3 regions of the Ruegeria sp. CDSA033 genome follow, and region 3 is predicted to be linked to each of the others. Evidence: riboswitches for the same ligand, from Rfam matches in the RefSeq annotation. Region 3 holds a riboswitch; each other region holds the start of a gene.

Region 1 (2,259 bases), on a different contig from region 3:
TGTGCCATGCGCGCGGCAACGGCGGTCGAATACCCCAAGGCCGGAGCGATATCCAAAACCGACTCGTCGTTGGAGATATTTAATATGTCCAGCATCTTAGCCAGGGTCCGCGGCTCCAACATGCAGCGCCCATCACCCAGTTCGATCAATCCCTCGACATAAGCCGCCTCGCGCTGTGCATCCGGCACGAAATTCTCGCGCTTGACGGTCAGCATCGCGTCTATGATGGGAAACTTCGTGACATCAGAAGGACGTATCTGCGTATCGACCATCGTCCGGCGGCGGGCTGCGAAATCTGTCATTGGATCGCTCATCTTGCTCCCTTGGGTGATTGAGTTCTGCCACATCCTTGAAAAACCGGCAACGGCCCAGACACGGAAACTTTCCAATCTTCACAAGATACAACGTCGCAACCAAAGACTAAGTTGGCACCCGGCCCTGAAATTTGCGCTCCCCCCTCTGGACGCTCCTGTCGAAAGCTGCTAAAACGCCGATCACACCACGGCAAGTATTTGATTTTACTTGAAAAGGCGAGTTGGCGGAGTGGTGACGCAGCGGATTGCAAATCCGTGTACACCGGTTCGATTCCGGTACTCGCCTCCATTTATTTCCAAGCACTTAGCTTTCTGCGCTGCTTTCGCAATTTCGGACGCCTAAAGTTCAGTATCAGATGCATGTTGCGATTGCGGGTCCAGCGATTCCATTTACACAACCGCACTACTTGATTGCCAAACCGAGAAGTGCTGAATCATCTGCGACGGCCGGGCTGAATTGCGCCTCGCTGCGTGATCGGATCGCATCGGATGCCGCTGACTGACTTCGGCAAGTCGCTTTTCTGACGTAGCGGGTTTTCAAACCCCAGTCGTGCTTGACAAGCCCCCTGCCCGTGCCGCATGTCGCATGCGTTGGTGTCCATCCCCGGATGGATGAAAAGGGAATGTGCCAGCGGTTATTCCGCCAAGCACAGCCGCCCCCGCGACCGTGACCGGAGAGGGTGCCCAAAGCCACTGGCCTAATAGGCCGGGAAGGCGGGACATCCAACAGAGGCTCGCCTCTGACATCCGCAAGCCGGGAGACCTGCCAGCACCCGAAGTTGAAACCGGGCGGGGTGTTCCGGTGTCGGGTCCATGTGCAGACGCGTGGCCCGCATGAAACCCCGTCCCCCGTATAAAGGATGAGGGGGATGAGAGACGTGACCGAGACCGCACCAGTCGAGTTGCTGGTCTGCACGACATGCCGCCGTGGGTTACCTATCGAAGATGACGCCCAGCGACCCGGCACTTTGCTGCATAAAGCACTTGAACAGGCTGGCTTGCCGGACGGCGTCGACCTGAAACCGGTGGAATGTCTGTCGAACTGTGGTCAGGGATGCTCGATCGTTTTGCGTGGCGGCCCGTCCCGATGGACCTTCGTTTATGAAAACCTCGACGAGACCGACCATGTCGAGACCATCGTTGAAGGCGTCACCAAGTATCTAGCCGCTGAAGACGGTCTGGTGAAATGGCGCGAACGCCCCGAACATTTCCGCAAAAACTGTGCGGCCCGCATTCCCCCGATTGGAGCCCTGAAATGAGCAACCTTGAAAAACTCCCCGTCACTGTGATCACCGGCTTTCTGGGCTCGGGCAAAACCACGCTGGTCAAACACCTGATGCAGAATCCGCAGGGCAAGCGCCTGGCCGTTATCGTCAACGAGTTTGGTGATGTGGGTGTGGATGGCGATATCCTGAAATCCTGCGCCATTCCGGATTGCCCGGCGGAAAACATCATGGAACTTGCCAATGGCTGCATCTGCTGCACCGTAGCCGATGATTTCATCCCGACCATTGAGGCGCTGATGGCGCTGGAGCCGCGCCCCGATCACATCCTGATCGAAACGTCCGGTCTCGCCCTGCCCAAGCCGCTGCTCAAGGCGTTTGATTGGCCCGATATCCGCTCGAAAATCACCGTTGATGGTGTGATCGCTCTGGCGGACGCCGAGGCCGTCGCCGCTGGGCGTTTCGCACCAAATGTCGAAGCCGTGGACGCCCAGCGCCTGGCTGACGACTCGATCGACCACGAAACGCCCCTGTCTGAGGTGTTCGAGGATCAGATCTCCTGCGCGGATATCATCCTGCTGACCAAGCCCGATCTGGCTGGCCCCGAAGGCGTGGTGAAGGCCAAAGGGATCATCGCCGACGAAGCTCCCCGCCCCCTGCCCGTAGTGGAAGTCGCCGAAGGCGCCGTGGACGTCCGCGTCGTATTGGGCCTCGAAGCCGCC
Region 2 (2,259 bases), on a different contig from region 3:
CCGGTAGCTCGTCAGGCTCATAACCTGAAGGTCGTAGGTTCAAATCCTACTCCCGCAACCAGCGGCAGATAACCCAAAACACCACAGCCAGACTGCAATTGATCAAATAAATCAATTGTTTAACATCTGCGCCCTGTCAGGCGAATAAACGTAAGGTCAAAGACACAATTCCTAAGCGCAAACAAAAATCCTAAGCGCAAACAAAAAAAACGGGCAGAATAAAAACAGTCAAAAAGACTGTTGGCGTGCGTCTGAAGCTACAAGAAGCGGGGCAGTGTAGTATCCACCGTTGCCTCACGTCTACCGCACCCCCTCCATCGTCGAGCAGCGACTGGAACGAATAGCCACCCCGCGCAAGTTCGTGCTCTTGTCGAATCAAATCAATTCGTATTTTGTCCTCGCGATGGTTCCCGACTGTATTCTGCGGTCAGGGATAAAAGGGAATACGGTGCGGTTCTGTAAAAAGGCCAATTCCGTGACTGCCCCCGCAACTGTAGGCGGCGAGCGACCCGAGATCGTCCACTGGGCAATAGCCTGGGAAGGATCGGGATAGCTTTGACCCGCAAGTCAGGAGACCTGCCATCCGAAATTTATGAACCTGGGCGGGGTGTCCCAGAGGGAGATGACAATGTTTCAAGCGGTCCGTACCGTGCACGACCTTGCGCTCGCTTTGCCCCTGTCCAAACACAGGAGGCGTTGCCGTTGTCATTGCAAAAAGCTGACACCCAAAGGGGTAAGTGTCTGACAGAATTCAGCGTTCCGGTCCTGGTCGCGGGGGCTCTGGCGCTGTCGGCGCTCTTGTGGCTCGCGATTTACGCGGTGATTTGATGTCGGCCGTTTTACAAATCCGCGATCTGACGTTGGGCTACCGCGACCTGACATTGTTTCACCGCCTCTCCATGGATATCGCGGCCGGAACGACCCTCGCCGTTCTTGGTGCGAACGGGTCGGGCAAGAGCACATTTGTAAAGATGCTGCTGGGCTTGATGGATCCTCTTTCGGGCAATTTGACTTGGCCGCAGGGCCGTCCTGGTGACATCGGGTATCTGGCGCAGATGACAGAGTTCGACCGCCGATTTCCCATCCGTGTGAGGGATCTTGCTGCGATGGGTGCCTGGCGCGGGTTTGGTTATCGTACCGGGCTGGACGCCGCCGCGCGCAACCGGATGGCTGCAGCGCTGGATGAGGCCGGGGTACTGGATATCGCTGACCGGCCTCTGCATATGCTGTCGGGAGGGCAACTGCAGCGCGCGCTGTTTGCGCGGGTTATCATGCAGGACGCGCCGCTGATCCTGTTGGATGAACCGTTTGCCGCAGTCGACCAAAGTACCGAAGCACATCTGTTGTCGATTATCCGCCGATGGCGCGATGAGGGGCGTGCGGTGGTTTTGGTGGTGCACGATCTTTCCTCGGTGCTGGATTATTGCAGCCACGCGCTGCTTTTGGGCGGGCAAGAGGCGACCCACGGACCGGTGAATGACGTTCTGACACCAGACCGGCTGGTTGCACAAGGATACCTCTCGGAAAGTCAGGCGTCTTGGATGTTCCGTGGCACCCATTCAACAGCGGAGCACGCCAATGTATGACCTGATCGCAGAAATGTGGAGCTTTGCCTTCATGCGTCGCGCTTTTGTGGCAACCACGGTCCTCTCGGCATCGGTCGCGCCGGTAGGCGCGTTTCTTGTTCTGCGTCGCCTATCGCTGGCTGGTGAGGCCATGGCCCATGCGATTACCCCTGGCATTGTCATCGGCTTTGTCACCGCGGGCCTGTCGGTCATGTCACTGCTGGTCGGAGGGCTTATCGCGGGTGTTGGCGTCGCCATTTTGACCGCCTTTCTCGCACGCCGGACGATCCTGCGCAGCGATGCCAGCCTTGCCTCGCTGTATCTGATCGCATTGGCGGTAGGTATCTTTATCCTGTCTGCAGCAGGGTCCGCAGTTCCACTAAAAAGCTTCCTGTTTGGATCAATCCTTGGGATCGACGACGCGTCGATGGTCCTTGTCGGCGGGGTGGCGACAGTAACATTGCTGGCATTCGCCGTTCTGCTTCGTCCGCTGATTGTCAGCACCTGTGATCCGGTTTTCTTCGAAACGCAGACGCGCCGACCGTGGTTGGTAGATCAGGGTTTTATGCTGCTGTTGGTTCTGAACCTGCTGGCCGCGTTCAAAACACTGGGAACGTTGATGGCCGTTGGCCTCATGATCCTGCCTGCGACCGCCGCGCGCTATTGGGCCAGTACGATCACCGGGCAACTGGTC
Region 3 (2,259 bases):
CGTCCTTCCATGATGGCCACACAATGCTCGCACTGGCCGCAAGGTTCGGTTGTTGGCTTGCCTTCGCCATCGGGGCCGATGCAGTTCATGCCTTTGGCGATAATCCGGGCAGTGGTGGTTTTGCCGGTGCCGCGAATACCAGTCATGATAAAGGCCTGCGCGATCCGATCCGCTTCGAACGCGTTTTTTAGCGTGCGCACCATTGCGTCCTGTCCAACCAGATCTGCAAAGGTTTCAGGGCGGTACTTGCGGGCAAGAACCTGATAGGCGGGGCTGGGCGTTTCGGTCATGTCTGCTCTGTCAGATTCGTGTCAGAAATGTAGCGTAGAGACCCGGGCCGCCCACGTCCACAGCAGCCTTTGTGGAATTTCGGTTTGGACAGCGTCTGTAAGCGGGATAAACCGGCTGTCAAAATTTGGTGGGCTGGTGGCAGTAGGAGCATAAGCTTTGGCAAAATTTGCAATCTACGCGCTGCCTGTTGGCTCAGGCACCTTGGCGCTGTCCCCTTTGCCTGGCGGCGGCGGTGGGTATGTGGACGATCTAAGGGTGATACAGGACTGGAACCCCGATCTGGTGATTTCAATGACCACTGAGGCCGAGATGCAGCCGGTCGGTGCAGGCAGTTTTGGTAGAGACGTTCAAAGCAGACCCGCTACCTGGGTGCATCTTCCGGTCGAGGACTTTGGCGCGCCGCCCCAGCCAATCGAAACTCTTTGGCCCCAAGCCAGCGCAGCCGCCCGGCAGGTTCTGTCCGACGGTGGACGCGTGCTGGTGCATTGCCGTGGCGGTTGTGGGCGGTCGGGGATGGTCGCGCTGAGGCTCATGGTGGAATGTGGCGAAGATCCAAACCACGCGCTAAACCGGCTGCGCTTGGCCCGACCATGCGCGGTGGAAACGGATGAGCAGAAGGCTTGGGCCATGAAACCGGCCCAGAGCGATCGGTGAACTAGGATCAGGCCGTGGCTTGTTGAACAACCTGATGCGATGGACGCGGTGCAAGGGCCGATGCCTGAAGCATGGCGCAAGGCAAGGCCGCCAAAACACCAGCAGGCAGAGTGGAAAAGTCAGGGCCGAACATCATATCGGCGTATTCGTCCAACGTGTCGGCTGAGTCGCCTGTGTTTGTCCCGCAATAGACCCTGATCCGGGCCGGGCTGGCGCGAAACCGTGCGGTGCAACCCTCATCGCAATGGGTCAGTTCGCTGGAGCCGTCCACCTCAAATTCGCTGGTCGTCATTGGTTGTGCTGTTGCCATCGCCTCGGCCAAGGCCCGAGCCATTTGGGCCAATGCGGGGCAGGTTTTCCCCGTTTTCTGGCACAGGGTGGCGGTGAATTCGTGGGTCGTTGTCTTCCAGATCATAATGCGCCCTCCGCGCGGTGAGCGGGGGACGTGGAACAGGGAACTCAGCGTACTGAAGACCTGCCCGGACACCCCGCCCGAGTTTCGGTTTTTACTTTGATGGCAGGTCTCCTGACTTGCGGGTCATTGCTTTGCCGACCTTCCCAGCCTTTCGGCCAGTGGTATTTCGGCATTGCTTACCGCTTACAGTTGCGGGGGCAGTCGCGGCCTTGGTCCGTTCCGGCATTGCCGGGCTGGACCGCACCGAGTTCCCTTTTCATCCCGCCCCAATATAAGGACGAGAACCATCACCTCATCGCTAGCGGTTGTAAGTGGCTTGAGTCAAGCGGGCTGTTTTCCATCGTTCAAGTGGACGCTTGGTCACTTTGAAAATCTGTTGACTCCAGTCGCGCAAAAGCGCCGATATGCCATATGTGAACCGAATAGTTCAGATGCTTGCGAGGGCACCATGTTGGACAACACTCCGGTCGTTTTGACCGAAGATTTCACGTTTTCTGCCGGAGACGCCGAACTGTCGGCACGGCTGTATATGCCTGCCTCGGCACCTGATGTGGCGGTTGTAGTCCATGCCGCCACAGGCGTACCGCGCGACTATTACCAGCATTTTGCGCGGTGGTTGGTGGAAGAACAGGGTATGGCCTGTCTGACCTATGACTATCGCGATTTTGGCCACTCTCTACGCGGGCGCCTGCGCGATTCGCAGGCCACGATGGCTGACTGGGCGTTGATCGACATGCCCGCTGCTCGCGCCGAAATGCGGCGCAGATTTCCCGCCGCCCAGCAGTGGAGCATTGGCCATTCGGTGGGTGGAATGCTGGGGCCAATTCAGCCCGATATTGAGCAGATCGACCGGATGATCTGTGTCTGTTCAGGTTTGGTGACGGTATCCGACCACCCCT

What was found. A riboswitch is a leader RNA that binds a small molecule or an ion and turns the genes downstream of it on or off. The one in region 3 is predicted to bind cobalamin.
Region 1: linked by a shared signal. The riboswitch ahead of AC2FLA_RS16825 (DUF1636 family protein) and the one ahead of AC2FLA_RS10765 (hypothetical protein) in region 3 are both predicted to bind cobalamin.
Region 2: linked by a shared signal. The riboswitch ahead of AC2FLA_RS21885 (metal ABC transporter ATP-binding protein) and the one ahead of AC2FLA_RS10765 (hypothetical protein) in region 3 are both predicted to bind cobalamin.

Annotation. Positions count from the first base shown of each region.
Region 1 covers NZ_JBXWQI010000014.1:50,655-52,913, forward strand. The annotation lists gene AC2FLA_RS16815 (protein-L-isoaspartate O-methyltransferase family protein) at 1-302, opposite strand, end outside; tRNA gene AC2FLA_RS16820 (tRNA-Cys) at 530-603, shown strand; cobalamin riboswitch at 890-1,099, shown strand; gene AC2FLA_RS16825 (DUF1636 family protein) at 1,184-1,573, shown strand; gene cobW (cobalamin biosynthesis protein CobW) at 1,570-2,259, shown strand, end outside.
Region 2 covers NZ_JBXWQI010000040.1:17-2,275, forward strand. The annotation lists tRNA gene AC2FLA_RS21880 (tRNA-Met) at 1-61, shown strand, start outside; cobalamin riboswitch at 388-598, shown strand; gene AC2FLA_RS21885 (metal ABC transporter ATP-binding protein) at 828-1,586, shown strand; gene AC2FLA_RS21890 (metal ABC transporter permease) at 1,579-2,259, shown strand, end outside.
Region 3 covers NZ_JBXWQI010000006.1:145,231-147,489, forward strand. The annotation lists gene AC2FLA_RS10755 (DNA polymerase III subunit gamma/tau) at 1-290, opposite strand, end outside; gene AC2FLA_RS10760 (protein-tyrosine phosphatase family protein) at 448-945, shown strand; gene AC2FLA_RS10765 (hypothetical protein) at 953-1,360, opposite strand; cobalamin riboswitch at 1,445-1,664, opposite strand; gene AC2FLA_RS10770 (alpha/beta hydrolase family protein) at 1,809-2,259, shown strand, end outside.